3 regions of the Streptomyces sp. NBC_00414 genome follow, and region 3 is predicted to be linked to each of the others. Evidence: riboswitches for the same ligand, from Rfam matches in the RefSeq annotation. Region 3 holds a riboswitch; each other region holds the start of a gene.
The links. Region 3 has a riboswitch for S-adenosylmethionine ahead of OHS59_RS44510 (putative leader peptide). Riboswitches for the same ligand answer to the same signal wherever they lie in the genome.
Positions count from the first base shown of each region.

Region 1: it holds a riboswitch for S-adenosylmethionine, as region 3 does, so the genes downstream of both, thrC (threonine synthase) here and OHS59_RS44510 (putative leader peptide) in region 3, are expected to answer to the same signal.
Region 2: it holds a riboswitch for S-adenosylmethionine, as region 3 does, so the genes downstream of both, OHS59_RS32040 (aminotransferase class V-fold PLP-dependent enzyme) here and OHS59_RS44510 (putative leader peptide) in region 3, are expected to answer to the same signal.

Region 1 covers NZ_CP107935.1:4,835,682-4,843,294, reverse strand. The annotation lists gene OHS59_RS20790 (DUF3263 domain-containing protein) at 1-227, shown strand, start outside; gene otsB (trehalose-phosphatase) at 257-1,114, shown strand; gene OHS59_RS20780 (alpha,alpha-trehalose-phosphate synthase (UDP-forming)) at 1,269-2,678, opposite strand; gene OHS59_RS20775 (glucosyl-3-phosphoglycerate synthase) at 2,909-3,856, opposite strand; SAM riboswitch class I at 4,056-4,213, shown strand; gene thrC (threonine synthase) at 4,229-5,536, shown strand; gene OHS59_RS20765 (MoaD/ThiS family protein) at 5,653-5,928, shown strand; gene OHS59_RS20760 (cold-shock protein) at 6,380-6,586, shown strand; gene groL (chaperonin GroEL) at 7,020-7,613, shown strand, end outside.
Region 2 covers NZ_CP107935.1:7,371,090-7,378,702, forward strand. The annotation lists gene qcrA (cytochrome bc1 complex Rieske iron-sulfur subunit) at 1-208, shown strand, start outside; gene qcrB (cytochrome bc1 complex cytochrome b subunit) at 205-1,863, shown strand; gene trpD (anthranilate phosphoribosyltransferase) at 1,980-3,044, shown strand; SAM riboswitch class IV at 3,326-3,442, shown strand; gene OHS59_RS32040 (aminotransferase class V-fold PLP-dependent enzyme) at 3,620-4,999, shown strand; gene OHS59_RS32045 (Lrp/AsnC family transcriptional regulator) at 5,081-5,362, opposite strand; gene OHS59_RS32050 (rhomboid family intramembrane serine protease) at 5,359-6,099, opposite strand; gene OHS59_RS32055 (hypothetical protein) at 6,257-6,496, shown strand; gene OHS59_RS32060 (NYN domain-containing protein) at 6,532-7,613, shown strand, end outside.
Region 3 covers NZ_CP107935.1:1,809,964-1,817,576, forward strand. The annotation lists gene OHS59_RS07935 (NtaA/DmoA family FMN-dependent monooxygenase) at 1-1,097, opposite strand, end outside; gene OHS59_RS07940 (LLM class flavin-dependent oxidoreductase) at 1,117-2,394, opposite strand; gene OHS59_RS44505 (putative leader peptide) at 2,471-2,800, opposite strand; SAM riboswitch class IV at 2,863-3,009, shown strand; gene OHS59_RS44510 (putative leader peptide) at 3,003-3,110, shown strand; gene OHS59_RS07945 (glutathione S-transferase family protein) at 3,230-4,027, shown strand; gene OHS59_RS07950 (GNAT family N-acetyltransferase) at 4,127-4,744, shown strand; gene OHS59_RS07955 (C40 family peptidase) at 4,758-6,293, opposite strand; gene OHS59_RS07960 (sugar kinase) at 6,690-7,613, opposite strand, start outside.

The sequences.
Region 1 (7,613 bases), 3.0 Mb from region 3:
GGCTGAGTGCGCAGGAGCGGGCTGTGCTTGCTTTGGAGGGGCGGGGGTGGGAGTCGCCCGGGGCCAAGGAGCGGGCTGTCCGGGAGGAGCTGGGGCTCGCCCCGGTCCGCTACTACCAGTTGCTGAACGCCCTCCTGGACGCGCCGCGGGCCCTGGCCCACGACCCGGTGACGGTGAACCGCCTGCGGCGCATTCGTGAGGTACGCAGGTCCGGGCGGGAGGCGTAAGAACCCACCTCGGCGGATAGGGTCGCAGCATGGCCAGTCACCCCGCCTCATCGTCGATGCCGAGCCCCGTGACGTCGGCGGGCCGAGAAGGCCTCGATGCCATCGTCGCGCGGCCCCACAGGGCCGTCCTCGCCTTCGACTTCGACGGCACCCTCGCGCCGATCGTCCCCGACCCCGAGCAGGCCCGCGCCCACCCGGACGCCGTACCGGCACTGGCGGCGCTGGCCCCGAAGGTGGCGTCGGTGGCCGTCGTCACCGGCAGGCCGGCGAGTGTCGCCGTGCGGTACGGCGGCTTCGCGGGAGTCCCGGGTCTCGACCACCTCGTCGTGCTCGGCCACTACGGGGCGGAGCGCTGGGACGCGGTCACCGGCACGGTCCGGGCCCCCGCCCCGCACCCGGGCGTCGCCGCCGCCCGCGCCGAACTCCCCGGCTTCCTCGACGGCATCGGTGCCTGGCAGGGCAGCTGGATCGAGGAGAAGGGCCGGGCTGTCGCGGTCCACACCCGCCGCGCCCAGGACCCCCAGGCCGCCTTCGAGGCACTGCGCGAACCGCTGGCCCGGCTGGCCCAGAAGCACGGCCTGATCGTCGAACCGGGGCGGCTGGTCCTGGAGTTGCGCCCGGCGGGCATGGACAAGGGCGTCGCCCTCGGCGAGTACGTGCGCGAGGTCGGCGCCGAGTCGGTCCTGTACTGCGGAGACGACCTCGGCGACCTGCCGGCCTTCGCCGCCGTCGAGAAACTCCGCTCCGACGGCATCCCGGGCCTCCTGGTCTGCAGCGGCAGCACGGAGGTCACCGAACTGGCCGACCGAGCGGACCTGGTGGTGGACGGCCCGGAGGGCGTAGCCCACCTGCTCACAACCTTGGCCGACCAACTGGCCACCCGCTAGGGGCCGTCCCACCAGGGGCGTCCAGCCAGAGGCGCCCCGCTCAGGGGCGCGGGGAACGGCGCGGTCTCTTGGCTTTGGCTTTGAGGGGCGCGGGGAACTGCGCACCCAGTCCCCACGGCCCGCAGCTCCGAACCGACCCCGCGTCAGCGACCCCCTACGAGTCCAGCGCGTGAAGCTGGTCCAAGAACCAGCGCGCCGGAGGCAGAGCGGTAGCCGCCGCAGCCAACCGCTTGGTCCGCTCGGCCCGCTCCCCCAGGGGAACCGTCAACGCCTCGTGCAGGGCCTCCGCCGTGCCCGACACGTCGTACGGGTTCACCACGATCGCGTCCTCGCCCAACTCCTCGTAAGCCCCCGCCTCCCGCGAGAGCACCAGCACGCACCCGTCGTCCGACACGACCGGCACCTCCTTCGCGACGAGGTTCATACCGTCGCGGATGGGGTTCACGAGGGCCACGTCGGCCAGTCGGTACGCCGCGAGCGAGCGCGCGAAGTCGTCCTTCACGTGCAGCACGACCGGCGTCCAGCCCTCCGTCCCGTACACGGAGTTGATCTCGTCGGCGACCCGCTGCACCTCGGCCGTGTAGTCGCGGTAGACCGCCAGGTCCTGCCGCGAGGGGTACGCGAACGCCACGTGCACCACCCGCTCGTGCCACTCGGGCCGGTCGTCCAGCAGCTGCCGGTAGGCGAGCAGCCCGCGCACGATGTTCTTGGACAGTTCGGTCCGGTCCACCCGCACGATCGCCTTCCGGGCGCCGCCGTCGGGGGCGGTGCCGATCTGTTCGCGCAGCGCGGCCATCCGCTCGTCGACGTCCTCGCGGTGCGAGCGCTCGCGCAGGAAGTCCGCGTCGGCGCCGAGGCCGTGCACGCCGATCCGCGTGTCCGGGTCGTAGTCGGGCCCCAGTACGGTCCGGCAGCACTCCGTGAACGCGTCCGCCCACCGCTGGGTGAGGAACGCGGCCCGGTCGGCGCCGAGGATCCCGTCGAGAACCTTCGCCGCGATGTCGTCCGGGAGCAGCCGGAAGTAGTCCGGCGGGGCCCACGGGGTGTGCGAGAAGTGCCCGATCCGCAGGTCGGGACGGAGCTCGCGGAGCATCCGAGGCACGAGGGTGAGGTGGTAGTCCTGTACGAGGACCGCGGCGCCGTCCGCCGCCTCCTCGGCCAGCGCCTCGGCGAAGGCCTGGTTGTACGTCTCGTAGGCCGCCCACTGGCGCCGGAACTCCGCGTCGAAGACGGGTTCCAGGGGTGTCTGGTACAGCATGTGGTGGACGAACCAGAGCGCGGAGTTGGCGATGCCGTTGTATGCGGCCGCGTGGGTCTCGGCGTCGATGTCGAGCATCCGTACGCCCTCTTCGCCGACGCCGCGCCGTACCGCCTCGCGGTCGCCGTCGCCGAGGGCCGAGCAGACCCACAGGGCGCCGGCGTCGGGGCCGATCGCGGAGAGGCCCGACACGAGTCCGCCTCCGCCGCGCTTGGCCGTGAGCTCGCCGGACTCGTCCTTCGTGTACGAGACCGGGCCGCGGTTGGACGCGACGAGGACGGGGTGGGTGCCGTGCGTGTGAGCCATGACTCGAAATCTAGCCGCAGCGCTATCCGCTCAAACGTTCCCCCTGGCCGCGGAGGGAGGTCGTGGGTCACCTGGCCCCCGGCGGGGGCGGGCCGCGCAGTTCCCCGCGCCCCTAAAGACAAAAGATTGCGCCGTTCCCCGCGCCCCTGATGGGGGCGCGGGGAACGGCGCAATCGGTTCCACCGGGCCGCAGCCGACGACGGTGCTTCCCGCGCAGCGGAGCCGTGCCCCTACGCCGCGCGCCGCGACACGTACTCTCCGATGTCGATCATCGGGGGACGTTCCTCCATGTCCACCGAATGCGTCCGCGGCTCGAAGCCGCTCTCCCCCCGCACGAACTGCGTGAGCGACGGCCGGATCATGTGCCCACGCGCAAGCCGCAGCTGAGCCGTGCGGTAGATCGCCGCGGACATCCGCCCGAGCGCCTGCCCGTCCTGGTGCCGGTGCTTGCGCACGCCCACGTCGACCTGCGCGAGGGCGTCCAGGCCGACCAGGTGCAGCGAGTCGACCAGCATGCCCAGCTCCACGCCGTACCCGACGGGGAACGGCAGCCGTTCGAGGAGGGAGCGGCGGGCCGCGTACTCCCCGCCCAGCGGCTGGACGAAGCCCGCCAGCTGCGGCCAGTGCATGTTGAGCAGCGGGCGGGCCATGAGTTCCGTGACCCGGCCGCCCTGACCCGCGGCGGAGCCGAGCGGACGGTCGTACATCGCCTTGACGAGGTCCACGCCCGGGTCGGTGAGCAGCGGACCGACGATCCCGGAGACGAAGTCCGCGGAGAACTCCTTCAGGTCCGCGTCGACGAAGGCCACGATGTCCCCGCGCGTGACGAGCAGCGAGCGCCACAGCACCTCGCCCTTGCCGGGGACGGCCGGGATGCGGGGCAGGATCTCGTCCCGGTGCACCACACGGGCGCCCGCCGCCGCGGCGACCTCGGAGGTGCGGTCCGTGGAGCCCGAGTCGATCACCACGATCTCGTCGACGAGCGGCACTTTCGCGGTCATCAGCTCGCGGCGGATCACGGCGACGATCTCGCCGACCGTCTCCTCCTCGTTGAGTGCGGGCAGTACGACACTCACCGTGGACCCGGTGGACCGCTTCGCGGCGACGATCTTCTTGAGCGGGCGGTCCTCGACGGACCAGGAGCGCGTGCTCAGCCAGCGCTCGACGTCTTCCAGCACGTGCGGCTCTCCCTTGCGTTCATTGGGATGCGTGCGTCCGAAGGGACGGAAACCCGGTGTGACGGTCATCTCGCGGTTCGGACGGCTCTCTCCACCATCCAGGCCTTCGGTTACAGTCTTGAACAACGCTGATGACCATCGCATGTCGGGGGTCGTTGCGTGGACAACTAAAATCACGTGCAGGACCACAACTGAATACCGCTCATCCAGAGGGGCAGAGGGATACGGCCCGTTGAAGCCCCGGCAACCCTCCAGCCGGTCTCGTCCTGATCATCGCCGATCAGCGCAGCGAGGCTCCCGGCTCGGGAAGGTGCCAAATCCGTCTCATGGCGAAGTGCGTCGTGAGGAAGATGAGGAAAGGGCCTCGCCTCCATGGCTGCGCAGACAGTTGCAAGCACCACGAATTCCACCCCCGTCGCCAACTCCGTCGACCTCGGTCCGGCCGCCGCGCTCTCCTGCCGCGAGTGCGGCCACCGCGTCCCGCTCGGTCCGGTCTTCGCCTGCGAGGAGTGTTTCGGCCCGCTGGAGATCGCCTACGACTTCTCCGGCTACGACACCGAGGAACTCCGCAAGCGGATCGAAGCGGGCCCCGCGAACATCTGGCGGTACGCGCCGCTGCTGCCCGTCCCCGCGGACGTGGCGGAGAAGCCGAACATCAACCCCGGCTGGACCAAGCTCGTGCAGGCCGACAACCTGGCCCGTGAGCTGGGCGTCGACGCGGGCAAGCTCTTCGTCAAGGACGACTCGGGCAACCCGACGCACTCCTTCAAGGACCGCGTCGTCGCCCAGGCCATCGAGGCCGCGCGCGCTTTCGATTTCACCACCCTTTCCTGCTCCTCCACCGGCAACCTCGCCGGTGCGGTGGGCGCAGCCGCGGCCCGTGCCGGCTTCCGTTCCTGCGTGTTCATCCCGCACGACCTGGAGCAGGGCAAGGTCGTCATGGCCGCGGTCTACGGCGGCGAGCTCGTCGGCATCGAGGGCAACTACGACGACGTGAACCGCTTCTGCTCCGAGCTGATCGGCGACCCGGCCGGCGAGGGCTGGGGTTTCGTCAACGTCAACCTGCGGCCGTACTACGCGGAGGGCTCCAAGACCCTGGCGTACGAGATCTGTGAGCAGCTCGGCTGGCGGCTGCCGGACCAGCTGGTCGTGCCCATCGCCTCCGGCTCGCAGCTGACGAAGATCGACAAGGGCCTGAAGGAACTGATCGAGCTCGGCCTCGTCGAGGACAAGCCGTACAAGATCTTCGGTGCCCAGGCCGAGGGCTGTTCACCGGTGTCCGTCGCCTTCAAGGCCGGGCACGACGTCGTACGGCCGCAGAAGCCGAACACGATCGCGAAGTCCCTCGCCATCGGGAACCCGGCCGACGGGCCGTACGTGCTCGACATCGCCCGTCGCACCGGGGGCGCCGTGGAGGACGTGAACGACGAGCAGGTCGTCGACGCGATCAAGCTCCTGGCGCGGACCGAGGGGATCTTCGCGGAGACCGCCGGCGGGGTGACGGTGGGGGTCGCGAAGAAGCTGATCGAGGCCGGTCTGCTCGATCCCACGCTGACGACCGTCGTCCTCAACACCGGGGACGGTCTGAAGACGCTGGACGCCGTCGCCTCCGACACGGGGCTGACCGCGACCATTCGTCCGAACCTCGACTCCTTCCACGAGGCCGGCCTCGGTTCCTAGCCGTTGTTTTACGCTGCGGGCCGGTGGGGGCCGGCCGCGCCCCGCGGCGGAACCGCACATGTCACCGCCCCGCGCCCCTATCGGGGCGCTACGCACCCGACCGGAGGTCCTGTTCCATGAGCGTCAACGTCCGCATCCCCACCATTCTGCGCACCTACACGGGTGGTCAGGCCGAAGTGGCCGCCGAAGGGGCGACCCTCGCCGAGGTCATCGCCGATCTGGAGAAGAACCACACCGGCATCGCGGCCCGCGTGCTGGACGACCAGGGGAAGCTGCGGCGGTTCGTCAACGTGTACGTCAACGACGACGACGTCCGCTTCGAGCAGGGTCTGGAGACGGCCACGCCGGACGGCGTCGGGGTCTCGATCATCCCGGCGGTCGCCGGAGGCTGAGCGCCCCGGCGTGACGGCTGAAAATTACCCTAGGTAATGCCGAACACGCAGAGTTCATCGAATTGCCCCCTCCGTGAGAGAAGCGGAGGGGGCAATTCTGTATGGTTGAGCGCGGTACAGTTGGGGAACCTGCTTCGCTTCGCATGGTCGGCGCATAGGAGTTCGCGCCCGGGGCCCGACAAGAAGCAGCCAAAGTGACTGGCCTGTTTGAGCCGTTTATGGCATTTAACGAGCCCGACTTGCCCTGAATCTTCGTAAATCCTTCACATATTTCCGATCAGCCGTGCCCGGAATTCTCGTCGGATTGACCTGTTGCAGACGGCAGTTGGACGGATACATTCAGCCGCGGTCGACGCGTTCCGGCGCACACCCCCAACCGTTGGGGGGTGAGGTCTGACCCGGATCCGCGAAGTGCGGGTCTGTGCAAGGGCCAGTAATAGGGGAGTTAGGCATGGCTCAGGGCACCGTCAAATGGTTCAACGCGGAGAAGGGGTACGGCTTCATCGCGGTCGACGGTGGTGCGGATGTATTCGTCCACTACAGCGCGATTCAGATGGACGGCTACCGCACCCTGGAAGAGGGTCAGCGAGTCGATTTCGAGATCTCGCAAGGCCAGAAGGGGCCGCAGGCGGACATGGTCCGGCTGGCGACCGGCTGAAGCACGCGCCGACTTACTGCAGCGACGTTCTTCTTCCGAAGGGCTCGTACCTCCCGGGTACGGGCCCTTCGGCATGTCTGCCCGGGTGCCGGGCGGCATGTCTGTCCAGCTGTCGTGCCCCGCATGCCCTCCCGGGTGCCGGTCGCGGGGCGCTCGCGGGTGGTGCGTGAGGCGTGCGCGCGCCCCATGGTCATCGGCCGCCCTGTCCTCGCACCCTCTCCCACCTGCGGATCATCGAGAGGCGCTTGCACTCGCATGGGTCGAGTGCTAATCATTGGCGTTAGCACTCTGAAGGTGAGAGTGACAACGAGGACCGTGTCAGTGAGGTCCGCGGGCCGGGTGGGGCAGGGAACCACCGAGGTCGGCAGACCGTCCGTCGCGGGCGCAGGCGCGGTCCTGGAGATTCCACCCCAGTCCGGGAGGACCACTTCACATGGCCAAGATCATCGCGTTCGACGAGGAGGCACGGCGCGGTCTCGAGCGCGGGATGAACCAGCTCGCCGACGCCGTCAAGGTCACCCTTGGTCCCAAGGGTCGCAACGTCGTCCTAGAGAAGAAGTGGGGCGCCCCCACGATCACCAACGATGGTGTTTCCATCGCCAAGGAGATCGAGCTTGAGGACCCGTACGAGAAGATCGGCGCAGAGCTGGTCAAGGAAGTCGCCAAGAAGACGGATGACGTCGCGGGCGACGGAACGACCACGGCGACCGTGCTCGCCCAGGCTCTCGTCCGCGAGGGTCTGCGCAACGTAGCCGCCGGCGCCAACCCGATGGCTCTCAAGCGCGGTATCGAGAAGGCCGTCGAGGCCGTCTCCGGTGCCCTTCTTGAGCAGGCCAAGGATGTCGAGACCAAGGAGCAGATCGCTTCGACGGCCTCCATCTCCGCCGCCGACACCCAGATCGGCGAGCTCATCGCCGAGGCGATGGACAAGGTCGGCAAGGAAGGCGTCATCACCGTCGAGGAGTCCCAGACCTTCGGTCTGGAGCTGGAACTCACCGAGGGCATGCGCTTCGACAAGGGCTACATC
Region 2 (7,613 bases), 5.6 Mb from region 3:
GATCTCCCTGTACGAGCAGCAGACGCACCACGTCCTCTGCCCGTGCCACCAGTCCACCTTCGACCTCGCCGACGGTGCCCGAGTGATCTTCGGCCCGGCCGGTCACGCCCTGCCGCAGCTGCGGATCGGTGTGAACGACGAGGGCTACCTTGAGGCGCACGGCGACTTCGAAGAGCCCGTCGGTCCTTCATTCTGGGAGCGCGGATGAGCACTACGACCACCCCGAACCCCTCGGGCGCCGGTGCGCCGGGCCGTTCGCGAGAGAAGGCGCCGGCCGGCGAGAAGATCGCCGACTGGGCCGACGGCCGACTGGGGATCTACTCCCTGGCCAAGGCCAACATGCGCAAGATCTTCCCGGACCACTGGTCCTTCATGCTGGGCGAGATCTGCCTCTACAGCTTCCTGATCATCATCCTCACGGGTGTGTATCTGACGCTGTTCTTCCACCCCTCGATGAACGAGATCGAGTACCACGGAAGCTATGTCCCGCTCCAGGGGCAGCTGATGTCGGAGGCGTTCGCCTCCACGCTGGACATCAGCTTCGACGTCCGCGGCGGTCTGCTCATCCGGCAGATCCACCACTGGGCGGCGCTCGTCTTCCTGGCCGCCATGTTCGTGCACATGATGCGCGTCTTCTTCACGGGTGCGTTCCGCAAGCCCCGTGAGGTCAACTGGCTGTTCGGCTTCCTGCTGTTCGTCCTGGGCATGTTCACCGGGTTCACCGGTTACTCGCTCCCGGACGACCTGCTCTCCGGCACCGGTGTCCGCTTCATGGAGGGCGCGGTCCTGGCCGTGCCGGTCGTCGGCACGTACCTGTCGTTCTTCCTGTTCGGCGGGGAGTTCCCCGGCGGCGACTTCGTGGCCCGTTTCTACTCGGTCCACATCCTGCTGCTGCCGGGCATCATGCTGGGTCTGGTGGTCGCCCACCTGATCCTGGTCTTCTACCACAAGCACACGCAGTTCGCGGGCCCCGGCAAGACGAACAACAACGTCGTGGGCATGCCCCTGCTGCCGGTCTACATGGCCAAGGCCGGAGGCTTCTTCTTCCTGGTCTTCGGCTTCATCGCCGTGCTGGCGGCGGTCGCGTCCATCAACCCGATCTGGGCCCTGGGGCCGTACCGGCCGGACCAGGTGTCCACGGGCGCCCAGCCCGACTGGTACATGGGCTTCTCCGAGGGCCTGATCCGTGTCATGCCGGGCTGGGAGATCAACTTCTGGGGTCACACGCTCGCCCTGGGCGTGTTCATCCCGCTGATGATCTTCCCGCTGGTCCTGGTCGCGATCGCCGTGTACCCGTTCATCGAGGCGTGGGTGACCGGCGACCAGCGCGAGCACCACATCCTGGACCGCCCGCGCAACGCGCCGACCCGTACGGGATTCGGTGTCGCCTGGATCACTCTGTACATGGTGCTGCTGGTCGGCGGTGGGAACGACCTGTGGGCCACCCACTTCCACCTCTCGATCAACACCATCACCTGGTTCGTCCGGGTCGCGTTCTTCGTCGCCCCGGTGCTCGCGTTCATCGTCACCAAGCGGATCTGCCTCGGCCTGCAGCGCCGGGACAAGGACAAGGTGCTGCACGGCCGCGAGTCGGGCATCATCAAGCGCCTGCCGCACGGTGAGTTCGTCGAGGTGCACGAGCCGCTCAGCCAGGAGGCCATGCACACCCTCACGGCGCACGAGCAGTACAAGCCGGCCGAGATCGGCCCGACGGTCGACGAGAACGGCGTCGAGCGCAAGGTGAAGGGCCCGCAGAAGCTCCGCGCGAAGCTCAGCACCGCCTACTTCGGTGAGGACGGCCAGATCCCCAAGCCGACCGCCGAGGAGTACAAGGAGATCACGAGCGGCCACGGCCACCACTGATCACCACCTGTTCGCCACGGCAGGAGCCCCGTCCATTGCATGGACGGGGCTCTTTGCCGTCCCCGGGGCTGGATAGGGTGGACCCACATCCCCGGACACGAACCCAGGAGCGGCAGATGAGTGCTGTGACCCCCGCTGGAGGCGACTTCGCGGCGGGCCGTTCCTGGCCCGCCCTCCTGAACGGCCTGCTGGACGGGCGCGACCTGGGCGCCGACGACACGGCCTGGGCGATGGACCTGATCATGCGGGGCGAGGCGACCGACGCGCAGATCGCCGGGTTCGCGGTGGCCCTGCGGGCCAAGGGCGAGACCGTCGAGGAGATCTCCGGCATGGTGCGCACGATGTACGCGCACGCCAACGTGATCGAAGTGCCGGGTGACACCGTCGACATCGTCGGCACCGGCGGTGACGGCGCGAAGACCGTCAACATCTCGACGATGTCGGCCGTCGTCATCGCCGGTACGGGTGCCAAGGTCGTCAAGCACGGCAACCGCGCGGCCTCCTCCGCGTCCGGCGCCTCGGACGTGCTCGAAAAGCTCGGCGTGAACCTGGAGCTGACTCCGCGGCGGGTGGCCGAGGTGGCCGAGGAGGCCGGGATCACCTTCTGCTTCGCCGTGAAGTTCCATCCGGCGCTGCGGCACGTGGCGGCGGCGCGCGGGCAACTGGGCATCCGCACCGTCTTCAACTTCCTCGGTCCGCTCACCAACCCGGCCCGGGTGAAGTCCCAGGCCGTCGGGGTCGCGCACGCGCCCATGGCGCCCATCGTGGCCGGGGTCCTTGCCGAGCGCGGCAACTCCTCGCTCGTCTTCCGCGGCGACGACGGGCTCGACGAGCTGACCACCACGTCCACGTCCCGGGTGTGGGTCGTACGGGACGGGAAGGTCCACGAGGAGGCCTTCGACCCGCGTGACGTGGGGATCGAGCTGGTGCCGGTGGAGGCGCTGCGGGGGGCCGACGCCTCGTACAACGCGGATGTCGCGCGACGGCTGCTGGGGGGTGAGCGGGGGCCCGTGCGGGAGGCGGTGCTGCTGAACTCGGCGGCGGCGCTGGTGGCTCTCGCGCCCGGCTCCGGGTCGCTCGCCGAACAGATCCGGACGCAGATGGCTCGCGCCGCGGAGGCGATCGATTCCGGGGCGGCGTTGCGGACGCTTGAGCGGTGGGTGGCCGCGACCAACGCGTAGGCGCTGGCGCTGGCGGTGCGGGGTGCGGGTTGGCGGGGCGGGCGCAAAAGATCGCGCCGTTCCCCGCGCCCCTGATCCGCCGGGTGGGGGTGGGCCCACACGATTGTGCCGTTCCCCGCGCCCCTGATCCGCCGGGCGCGCCCCTAGGGCCCCCTAGGGGCGCGGGGAACTGCGCAATCGGGGGTTCGGGGGTGGAGCCCCTGAGGTGGGGACCAGGTCGGTCGTCCCGGTATGCGGACAGGGCGGTTGCGGTCGGATCATCGTGTGGCATGATGCTGGCAGGTCATGAGTGACAGTCAACAGGCCCCGGCCGACTGTCCGGCAACCCTCCGTCCGTGGCGGGGTGCCCCGGGTGAAGACCAGGTCGTAGGCAGTGAGGTCTACGGCAAGCGCGGACCCCTCACCGCTCGCTGGAGCGGACACACCAGGGGTCCTGGTCGTTCGAGGGAGCCTTTCATGAGCAAGCGAATGCGATAGGGCGCCGAGCCCCACTTCCGCGTACCCCTTTCACCTTTCCCGTGCTGAGCCCTGTCCGCTCGCACGGTGATCTCGCCTGCCTCTCACGGGAGTTCGCCATGTCTGTCTCCACCACCGCCGCCGACCGGTCCGCCCACTGTGCCACCGGCACCGACGGGCCCCTGGCCGTCCTGGGCCGGGACGTCACCGTGCCGCTCGTGACCGGCGGAGAGGTCACCTACGCCGCGCTCGACTACGCGGCCAGCGCCCCCGCCCTCCAGCGCGTGTGGGACGACGTCGCCGCGTACGCCCCGTACTACGGCAGCGTGCACCGCGGGGCCGGCTACCTGTCCCAGCTCTCCACGGACCTCTTCGAGAACGCCCGCAGGACCGTGGGGGAGTTCCTCGACTGCCGGGACGACGACGAGGTCGTCTTCACCCGGTCCACCACCGACTCGCTCAACCTCCTCGCCGCCGCCCTCCCCGCCGACTGCCAGGTCTTCGTCTTCGAGACCGAGCACCACGCGTCGCTGCTGCCGTGGCAGGACGCCCGGGTCACCTACCTCAACGCCCCGCGCACCCCGGCCGAGGCCGTCGCGACGCTGGAGCGGGCCCTCGCAGAGCGGGACCCCTACGGTCCGGCGCTGGTGTGCGTCACGGGCGCCTCGAACGTCACCGGTGAGCTGTGGCCCGTACGGGAACTGGCCGCCGCCGCCCACGCGCACGGCGCCCGCATCGTGCTCGACGCGGCCCAGCTCGCGCCCCACCACCCCGTCTCCGTACAGGAGTTGGACGTGGACTGGGTCGCGTTCTCCGGCCACAAGCTGTACGCGCCGTTCGGCTCGGGCGTGCTCGCGGGGCGCTTCGACTGGCTGCGCGAGGCCGACCCGTACCTCGCCGGCGGTGGTGCCTCGAAGAAGGTGTCGCGGCGCGTGGACGGCGGCGTGGACGTCGAGTGGCACGAGAGCGCCGCACGGCACGAGGCCGGTTCGCCCAACGTCATCGGCGCCTACTCCATCGCCTCCGCCTGCAAGGCCCTCACCGAGGCCGGCTTCGACACGCTGGTCGCCCGTGAGCAGCAGCTCGTCGCCACCGTCCGCCGGGGCCTCGCCGAGGTGCCGGAGGTCCGCGTGCTCTCGCTCTTCGGTGACGACGCCCCGCGCGTCGGCGTCATCTCGTTCGTCGTCGACGGCTGGAACAGTTCGCACTTCGCCGCCGCGCTCTCCGCCGAGTACGGCATCGGCGTCCGCGACGGCCTCTTCTGCGCCCACCCGCTCGTCCGTACGCTCCTCGGCAGCGACCCGCAGTCCCAGGGCGAGTGCGGTGCCCCCGAGGCCGCCCCCGGCGAGAAGTCCCTGAACGCCATCCGCGTCAGCTTCGGCGCGGGCACCCCCGACGAACACGTGAACCGTTTCGTGGGCGCCGTGAAGGAACTCGTCAAGAACGGCGCCAGCTGGACCTACCGCACGGAGAACGGGCGCTGCGTCCCGGCCGCGTAGAGGATGGGCCCCGTAAGGGGCGCGGCCAGCCACGACGGCGCGGCACCCGACACACAGCCCGCACCCCCTCCCCGGAGAGGGCTAGTTGTCGCCCCCGATGGCGAACGCGGCCTCCAGGTCGTGCTGCGAGTACGTGCGGAACGCCACATGCGTGTCCGTGCCCTCGACCCCCGGAATCTTGCTGATCATGCCGGGAATGACGTCGGCCAGATCGTCATGAGCCTTCACCCGGACCATGGCGATCAAGTCGTACGTCCCCGTGACGGAGAAGACCTCGCTGACGCTGTCCAGCGCCGCGATCGACTCGGCGATCTCGGGAATCCGGTCCACGCTGGTCTTGATGAGCACGATCGCGGTGATCACGGCTGGTTTTCTCCCTCGGTGGCCGTCGCTGGGCTTTTCACTCTAGCCGGACGGCCGTACCGCACCCACGCGTAGAGGAAGCCGGCGGAGAAGCCCAGCAGGTGCGCCAGATAGGCGACCCCCGGCCCCTGCGACGCGCGCCCCGCCGCCAGCCACTGCAGGGACACCCAGAACGGCAGCACCACATAGGCGGGAAACCGCAGCGGGAGGAAGAAGAGGAACGGAAAGAGACTGGTCACCCGGGCTTTGGGGAACAGGTACAGAAACGCGCCGAGGACCGCGGAGATCGCCCCCGAGGCGCCCACGAGGGTCTGCGCCGAGTCGGCGTGGGCGACCGCGTAGCCCAGCAGGGCGAGGTAGCCGCAGCCCACGTAGAAGAGGGCGAACTCGAAGTGGCCCATCCTCTCCTCGGCCATCGCCCCGAAGACGTAGAGGAAGAGCATGTTCCCCAGTAGATGCAGCCAGCTGCCGTGCACGAACAGCGCGGTGGCCGGGGTGGCGGCGGCCCGCAGAGTGCCCTGGAACAGCTCGACGGGCACCACGCCCCACCGCTCGAAATAGGCCCGCTGGGCCGAAAGCAGCTCGTCACCGGTGCCGTACGCCGGACCGAGCCCCGAGGCCGGGCCGATCACGAAGATCGCGCAGCACAGGGCGATCAGTCCGTAGGTGACCGGAGCGGGCTGACTTCGGACCGCCCTGAGCGTCCTGTTGCCGGATGTACCCCAGTTGCCGAGCATGAGCAGAGCATGACGTAACGGGACCGAACCACGCAGAGCGCCTCGCCGCTCCCGGTGGACGGGCGTCGAGTACCCGCCAGGCCGTAGGGTTACGAGCCACACGCTCCAGGGAATCTGGTGCGGCACGGAGACTTACGGAAAGCGAGCGACTGCCACGATGACGGTTCCCCTCCCGACGGCCGAGACCCGGTGGCGCTGCACGCTCTGCGGCAACCTCACGCGATTCGATGTGACCCGTTCGTCGAAGGTCGTCGAGTACGTGCATCTCGACCTGGCCGGGGAACCCAAGGTCGAGGAGCGCAACGTGGTCAGTGAGACCATCGACTCCGTGCGCTGCCGGTGGTGCAACGCGGTGGATCAGGTGGAACTCGTGGACAGGCCGGGCGCCGGCTCCTGACAGGAGCGGGCCCCGCACGGACGATGGGGTGAAGGATGGTGGAGACCGCAGGCGGTGAGCCGGACGACGGCGACGCCGAGGTGCTCGACCGTCCGCTGCCCGACGGGGTGCGCCGCAGGGTCGTGCAGATCGTGTCGGACGGGTTCGGCGGGCTGACCGTGGCCGAACTGCCCACTCAGCTGAGGCAGTACGCCCGGTTCGCACCCAATCGCCGTGCCAAGTTCGCCGGTACCGCGATGGCGGCGGCCATGGAGACCGACCCGCTTTTCAGACAGCGCATCGCCGAGAAGCTCAGAGAGGCGCAGCCGGAGCTGTCCGGCGCCCTCGACTCGGCCTCGCCGCCCCCGGCCGCGGACCCGCTGGACGTGGCGGCCGCGGCCTACGTGCTGCGGCCCCCGGGCTGGGTGAAGCTGGTGACCGCGGCCGGCGAGGAGGCCCTGCGGGCGGACGCCGAGCGCGCCGACGACGAGAGCCGCGCGGAGCTGGAGCGGCTGCGCGAGCAGCTCGCCGAGGCCCGTGGGCAGACCCGCGCCGAGACGGAGCGCCTGCGGACCGAACTGGACGCGGCGAAGAAGGAAGCCGAATCGCTTCACCGCAAGCTGCGCGGGGCCTTCAGTGACGTCAAGCGCGGCGAGGCCGCCCTGCGCAAGCTGCGGGGCGAGATGGAGGCCGTGCGCGGCGAGGGACAGGCCCAGGTGTCGGCCGCCGAGAGCGAGAGCCGGCGGCTGAAGCAGCGGCTCGGTGAGGTCGAGGGCTCGCTGGAGGCCACCCGCCGCGCGGCCCGCGAGGGACGCAGCGTCGAGGACATGCGCGTACGGCTGCTCCTCGACACCGTGCTCGACGCGGCGCAGGGGCTGCGGCGCGAACTCGCGCTGCCTCCGGTGTCGGTGCGGCCCGCCGAGACCGTGGACGCGGTCGAACCGGGGCGTATGACCCCGAAGGACATCGCGGCGCGGGCGCTGTCCGAGAACGACCCCGCCATCCTCGACCAACTGCTCGCGCTGCCGCAGGCGCATCTGGTCGTCGACGGCTACAACGTCACGAAGACCGGTTATCCGCAGATGCCGCTGGAGAAGCAGCGGCTGCGGCTCCTCGGTCAGCTCTCGCAGCTCGCCGC
Region 3 (7,613 bases):
CACTTGTTGGCCGCGGCCAGCTCCCGCCACTCGCGGGCGGTGGCCAGCGGGTCGCGGTACATCCGCACCTGGGCCCGGCCGCGGGCGAGGGTGTGCTCTCCGAGGTCGGGGTCGATGTCGGGCAGCGGCCCGTCCGGGTCGTACCCGGACAGGTCGCGGTTCCAGACGAACTCCAGGTGCTTGAGCGCGGTCGCCCCGCTGACCTGCTGCCGGCGCACCTCGTGGGCCAGTTCCTGGGCCTCGGCGTCCGTGTCGCCCAGGACGAAGGTCGCGGCGGGCAGGATCAGCAGCTGGTCGGGGGTACGGCCGTGGCGGGCCAGCCGGCCCTTGACGTCCGTGTAGAACTCCTGGCCCTCCTTGAGGGTGGCGTACCGGCTGAAGATCGCGTCGGCGCCGGCCGCGGCGAACTCGCGGCCCTCCTCGGAGTCGCCGGCCTGGAAGATCACCGGGCGGCCCTGCGGGGAGCGGGGGACGTTGAACCGCCCCTCGATGTCGAAGTGCTGCCCCTGGTGGACGAAGGCTCCGGCCTTGGCGTCGCGCAGGAACGTGCCGGTCTCCTGGTCGGCGACGATCTCGTCCCCGCGCCAGGAGTCGAAGAGCTCGTTCGCGGTGGCCAGGAACTCCTTGGCCCGGGAGTAGCGCTCCTCCTTCGGGAGGAAGCCGCCGCGGCGGAAGTTCTCGCCGGTGAAGGCGTCCCAGGAGGTGACGACGTTCCAGGCGGCGCGTCCGTCGGAGAGGTGGTCGAGGCTCGCGAACTGCCGGGCCACCTCGTAGGGCTCGTTGAACGTGGAGTTGATGGTGCCGGTCAGTCCGAGGCGTTCGGTGACGGCGGCGAGCGCGGACAGGACGGTGAAGGTGTCGGGCCGGCCGACGACGTCCAAGTCGTATATCCGGCCGCCCTGTTCGCGCAGGCGCAGGCCTTCGGCGAGGAACAGGAAGTCGAACTTGGCGCGTTCGGCGGTGCGCGCGAAATGGGCGAAGGAGCTGAACTCGATGTGGCTGCCGGCTTCGGGGTCGCTCCACACGGTGGTGTTGTTGACGCCGGGGAAGTGGGCCGCGAGGTGGATCTGCTTGACGGGCTTGCGGGGCTCGCTCATGTTCGTGGGTCCTTCCGGCTCAGGCGGTGGTGACGGCGTCGGCGGCCACGGCTTCGGGGGCGGCGTAGCGGTTGGCCGGGCGGTCGAGCCCGAGCAGCCCGCGCAGGGTGTCGGCCTCGTACGCGTGCCGGAAGACGCCCCGGCGCTGGAGTTCGGGGACCAGGCCCCGGGTGATCGCGGGGAGGTCGTGACCGGCGACGGCGGGGCGCAGCCGGAAGCCGGTGAGCCCGGCCTCGCTCAACTCCTGGAGCAGGTCGGCCAGTTCGACCGGGGTGCCGGTGAAGATCCGGGCGTCGCTCGTGTACGGGTACCCCGCGAGGGCGTCGAGCCGCTCCTTGCGGGCCGCGGCCTCGGCGGGGTCGTCGTCCAGGAGGACGACCAGGTCGCCGAAGAGGTGCAGGGTCTCCCCGGCCCGCCCGGCCGCGTCCTGTTCGGCGCGCACCGCGGCCACGATCGTCCGGGCCTGCCCGATGTCGTGCGGGGTGACGAACCCGAGGTCGGCGGAGCGGCCGAGGAGCCGGAACGGCGCGCCGGTCACGGTCTCGTGGGCGAGCGCACCGACCAGCGGCTGGCCCTGCGGGGGCCTGGGGGTGATCGAGGGTCCCTTGACGCTGAAGTGCTTGCCCTCGAAGTCGATGTAGTGCAGCTTGTCCCGGTCCACGAACCGGCCGGTGGCGACGTCCCGGATCTCCGCGCCGTCCTCCCAACTGTCCCACAGCCGCCGTACCGCTTCGACGTGGTCGGCCGCCTCGTCGAAGAGGTCGACCGTCAGCTCCCGCACCTCGGGGCTGCCCAGGTCCTCGATACGGAACGAGGGGAGCGTACGGCGGCCGAAGTGCGCGGCCTCGTTCCGGCGGGCCGACACCTGCACCCGGACGCCCGCGCGGCCGGTGCTCACATAGTCGAGCGTGGCGATGGCCTTCGAAATGTGGAAGGGCTCCGTGTGGGTGGCCACCACGGTCGGCAGCAGACCTATGTGGCTGGTCAGCGGTGCGACGCGGGCGGCGATGAGGACGGCGTCGAGACGGCCGCGGACCTGGTCGGTCCGTCCGTCGGGTTCGGTGAAGTGCGAGGACTGGAGGCCGAGGGCGTCCTCGATGGTCACGAAGTCGAGCAGGCCGCGTTCGGCCTCGGTGACGAGGTCCGTCCAGTAGCCGGCGGTGAGCAGGTCACGGGGGCGGGCAACCGGTTCGCGCCAGGCGGCGGGGTGCCAGCCCGCGCCGTCGAGCGCCACGGCGAGGTGCAGGGCGGCGCTGTGGGGAGTTGGTGAGGGCAGGGCAGAGGGTGCTGAGGACACGGGACGTGCCTTCCTGATCGACCGTAGGGGAGAGCCGGCCCTCACCGGACGAGGGCAGAGCCGCGAGACGTACGGGTCAGGGACGACAGAGCGCGCCGGCGATGCGCAGGAGGTCGATGTGCGGCCGGGTGTAAAGGCGGACGCGGCGCCTCGGGGCGATCTCGGGAACGTGGAGGCGGGGCACGGGGCGTGGTCGCACGTGCGTCACCTCCGTCCCTGCGGCTCGGCGGACCCGCGTCCGGCCGGCCTCGTTCGCGGTCCCGTGATCGGGCGCCGTCTGCTCGTCGACGCACACAACAGTACGGCTGTTCCTTTTCTTCCGGCAGACGGTAATTGATCTCGGAAGTCCGGGGACGGCTCGGCCCGCGGTCCGGCTGCCCACGTACTGACCGGTCCGGCTGCCCACGTACTGAGACGTCGTCTCGCCTTCTTGACGACCTCACTCAGCGCACCGACACTTGCGGGGACGGTCACGATTGTCAGCGCCCGTCGGACGGAGTCCTTCCCGTCCGTGCGGTCATCGGCCCCGGCCCGCTGGCAGGCAACCCTTCCACCGCGACGGGGTGCCCCGGGTGACGACCGGGTTCCGCCGGTGCGGCGGGACAAGCGTGGTCCCGCCTCGTGCGGGCCAGGACCGGGACGGGTGGGAATTGCCCAGGAACGGCTTGACGAGGCGACTGCACATCGATCTGTTGCGCGTCTCCAGCGCTTACTAGTCCACCGCCGGTCCGTTGGATCCGGGCCTGTTGGACCTGCACGACACAGCGCAGTCACTCCGTTTCGCCACTGGTGCCCACAAGGCGGCCAGGGCTTCCGCGATTCCCTCTGGAGAGCCATGCCCGAGACAGTTTCCCGCGGTGCGAGCACAGGTACCTTCGCGACGGCCGCACGTACGCCGGTCACCGACACACCCGCCTGTAGTGGGGCCGCACCGAGCGCGACCGCACGCCCGCACCGCTTCCGCGGCCGCATAGGCGTCGGCCTCGCCGGCGGCTTCTACCCGGCGGCGCACCGCTATCAGCTGTATCTGTCCGAAGGCTGTCAGCGTTCGCTGCGCGTCTCGATCACCCTCGCCCTGCTGGGACTTGAGAACTCCACGGCCACCACGGTCCTGACCCGCCCCGCCGAGACACCCGACGCCTTCGCCGCGCTGCGCCGGGCCTACGAGGCGACCTGGCACCACTACGACGGCCCGCTCACCGCGCCCGCGCTGTGCGACCGGTGGAGCGGACGCGTCGTCAGCAACCACACGCCCGACATCCTGCGCGACCTCGCCGACCTCGCGGAACTCGCCGACCTCCGGGACGGCGAAGGGCCCTGTCCGCCCGCGCTGCGGCCACCGGCCCTGGCCGCCGAGATCGACGCCCTGCGTGAACTCCTCGACCGGGACGTCACTCCGACCGCCCCGCCCCATGCCAGGGCGGCGACCCTGACCCTGCTCGATCACCAACTGTCTGTGAACACCCACGCGTTGGGTGACGCGATCACCGCCGCGGACGTCGACCTCTGGGTCGCGCTCACCCACCTCGGCACGGATGGCGGCGCCCGGTCCGCGTACCCCCACCTGGATCGGTACGTCCGGCGTCTCGGCCGGCACCCGGCCTTCCTCGGCAGTGGGCGGACGGGGCGTTAGAGCCCTGCCCGGCCACCGTTGCGAACACGGTGTTTCCGTTCTGCGAACAGGAGGCCGCAGCCGACGACACGCCTCGCCCGCCGGTGTGAGCATGTCCGCATGATCAGGGAAGAAGCCACGGAAACCCTGGAAGCCAGGGAAGCCAGGGAAGCCAGGGACGAGGATTGTGCCGTCCGGCGGGCACCGGCGGTCCGCTGGGTGTCCGAGGAGTGGGACGCCCCGGCTCCGGCCCGGCTGCGGGAGCAGATGTCCGCCGAACTGGCCCCGCGCTACGCGCCCGTCGAGCACCGGCGGGTGCGTGCGCCGCAGCCCGCGGCCGAGGAGATCGTCGTCACCTGGGTCGCCTACGCCGACGACGTGCCGGTGGCCACCGCCTCACTGCGCAGGCTGCCCGACCGGCACGAGGTGAAGCGGGTGTTCGTGCACCCCGACCACCGTGGCCGGGGCCTGGCGCGAGCGGCTCTTTCGGCGGTGGAGTCGACCGCGCTGAGCCTCGGCGTCGAGCGGCTGTGGCTGCAGACGGGCGCGCTCCAGCCGGAGGCACGGGCGCTCTACACGCGGGAGGGCTGGCAGGAGGTGCGGCCGTACGCCCCGTACGACCGCAACCCGTTCAGCGTCTGTTTCACCAAGGCGCTCACGGAGCCGACACCGGCATCCGCATCGGCATCGGCATCGGCATCGGCATCGGCATCGGCATCGGCGCCACGGTCCCGCTGACCGCCGACGCCCCTCAGGCGGGGCGTATCACGCTGTGGATCGCCGACTCGCCGGCCCAGTAGATCGACTCCTCGCGGATGGCCACGCCCGGGCTCGGTGCGTGGATCATCATGTTGTTGCCGGTGCAGATGCCCACGTGTGCGACCTGCCCGCTGAAGAGAACCAGGTCGCCGGGCCGGATGTCCGCGACGGACACCATCGTGCCGGCGGTCGCCTGGTCCTGGACGCTACGCGGGAGCGCGACCCCGGCGGCCTTCCAGGCGGCCTGCGTGAGACTGGAGGGGTCGTACGAACCCGGACCCATCGCGCCCCATACGCACGGCTTGCCGATCTGGGCGCGTGCGAACTCGACGGCCCTGGCGCCCTGCCCGCCGTACCCGGGGTCGGGCGCCGCGTAGGCGGGTGTGGCGTAAGCCGGCGCGGCGTAGGCGGGGTCGGGGGCGGGCACGCCGTACCCGGGACTGGTCGCAGCCTGCATGTCGAGGGCGACCCCCGTGGCGATGGGCGTGCTCGCGTCGACGTACATGCTCGTGTCGGACTGCTGGACACCGGTGTACTGGGGGCCGACGTACTGGTCGACTGCGAGGTACATGCCGTTGCCGATGCTCTGGTCGGCGGCGACACCCGCTCCCGTGCCGGGCATGCCGGGGTACATGGGCGCACCGGCGTACATGTCCGTACCCGCGCGCATGTCCGTACCGATGGCCGGTTGCTGCCACGCGTCCGCTCCGGTGCCGGCCGCGCGGTAACTCTGTTCCTGGGCGGCGGGACCCCAGGCGCCCTCGATCGGGCGGAAGGGCCGCGACTCCGCGACGGGTGCGGGTGCGCTCCGCCGGGCGGCATGCCCGGCGAGCAGGTCACGGGCCTGCCCGAGCTTTCGCTGGTTGCGCTGCTTCGAGGACTTCAGCGTCGCCTGCGACGGCCCGCCGGACGGTCCGGGCGAGGCCTTGTCGGCCGCCTGGCGCTGTGCAGGTACGGCCGGCAGCGCGGCGACGGGTCCCGCGGTCAACTCCGGCCCGGGCCCCGCGGTCAGCTCCGCGACGGGTCCGGCGGCACCTCCGGCACCGGGACCGGCGCTCGGACCGGCGGTCAGTTCCAGGACGGGCCTGTCGGAAGCCGCACGGCTCTCACGGCCACCGCCGCCCGGACGGCCGCCCGCATCGGCGGCGGGCCGGGACCCGGCCGAGCCGCGGTCCGGCATCCGGTCGGGCGGCAGCACCGCCTGAAATACGGGACCCAGCTGCGAACGCCCCACGTCGAACCACTGCTTCGCGACGTCCGGCAGCGGGGCGGCGGCATCGGCGCCTGCGCCTCGGCCGCCCCTGTCCCTCTCCCTGGAAGTCGGCTTGACCGTGTCGCGCGACGCCGTGGTCATCGCACGGGTGGCGTTGAAGTTTCCGCTGGCGTTCTCGACGCGGTCGTAGAGATTGCTGATCCGCTGCTGGACTTCCTCGCGGCTGGGCTCGTCGCCCCGCTGGGCGGGAATGCCTGCGGAGGAGAACTGGTCCACGGAAGAGGGGGCCGCCTTCACGAGGGCGGAGCGGGACATGCCGGGGAGGCCGGTGCCTCCGGGGCGCTGCGTTCGTTCCGGCGCGATGGGAGACGACTCCTTCCGTGCACCGCCTGCCGGGTCGTCTTTCGGGTCCGGGCGGACGGTTCCGGAAGGCATGCCCTACGACCCCTGTCCGCTGGACAGTTGGGCCGATTCACCCTGAAAGTCGACTGGACCTCCGGCTCCGACCGCCGTGAGGGCCTGTCGGATTCGGCGGAGACCGCGCGACCCGGCGAGGTTCACCGGTGGGAGTCGTACGGTCTGTCCGTCAACTTAGCCAACTTGTGTGTCTCGCGTGAAGATTGAAGTGCGAAGTGTCCGATATGTAAATGTGACCTTCGTCGTACCCGAAGGTGACCTCCGCTACTTGACCACCGCAGTGCGACCGGTTCGTCACTCGCGGTTCACGGCGGCCCATTCGTGCGCGGGGAGGCCGAGGAGCCGTTCGATCCGGGCACTGTCGGGCAACGGGCCGTGATCGCCCGTCACTTGGAGTGCCGACCCGGCCGTGATGTGCCCGAGCCTCAGCGCGCGCTCCATGTCGACGCCCCGCAGCAGTCCGGTCAGGAATCCGGCGGCGAAGGCGTCTCCCGCGCCGACGGGCTCCACCACGTCCGTGCGCAGAGCGGGCACGGTCCAGGAGTCTTCGCCGCCGAAGACGGTGGCTGTCCGGCCACCGTCCTTGACGACGAGGAGGCGCGGGTGCGGCAACAGCCGGCGTACGTCGGCGAGTTCGAGGCCGGCGCCCCAGAGGTCCTGTGCCTCGTCCAGTCCGACGAAGGTGATGTCGGCACGGTCGGCGAGGTCGCGCAGCACGGGGGCGGCCGTTCCGGGCGGCCACAGCGCGGGGCGGTGGTTGACGTCGAAGCTCACGGCGTGGGGACGCTCGGCCTGCGGTACGGCGAGCGCCTCCACGACCAGGCTCCGGCAGGACGGGGAGAGGGCCGCGGTCACGCCCGTGAGATGGACGACGGAGGCGGTCGTGAGTCTGTCGTCCTTCAGTACGTCGGGGCCCAGGGCCGAGGCCGCCGAGTCGCCCCGGTAGTAGTGGACACTGGTGCCCGAGCCGGTGGGCTCCTTCACGAGCAGGCCCGTGGGCCGTTCCGGGTCGTGGCGCACTCCGCCGACATCGACGCCGGGCGCGCCGACCGCGGCGAGCACCCGCCGCCCCAACGCGTCGTCGCCCAGCGCCGAGAGCCAGGAGACGGGGACGCCCAGGTCGGCCAGGTACATCGCCACGTTCGACTCGGCCCCGGCCACCGACACCCGCAGGTCCTCGGCGGTCTCCAGGGACTCGGACGGGGCGGGGGCCAACGC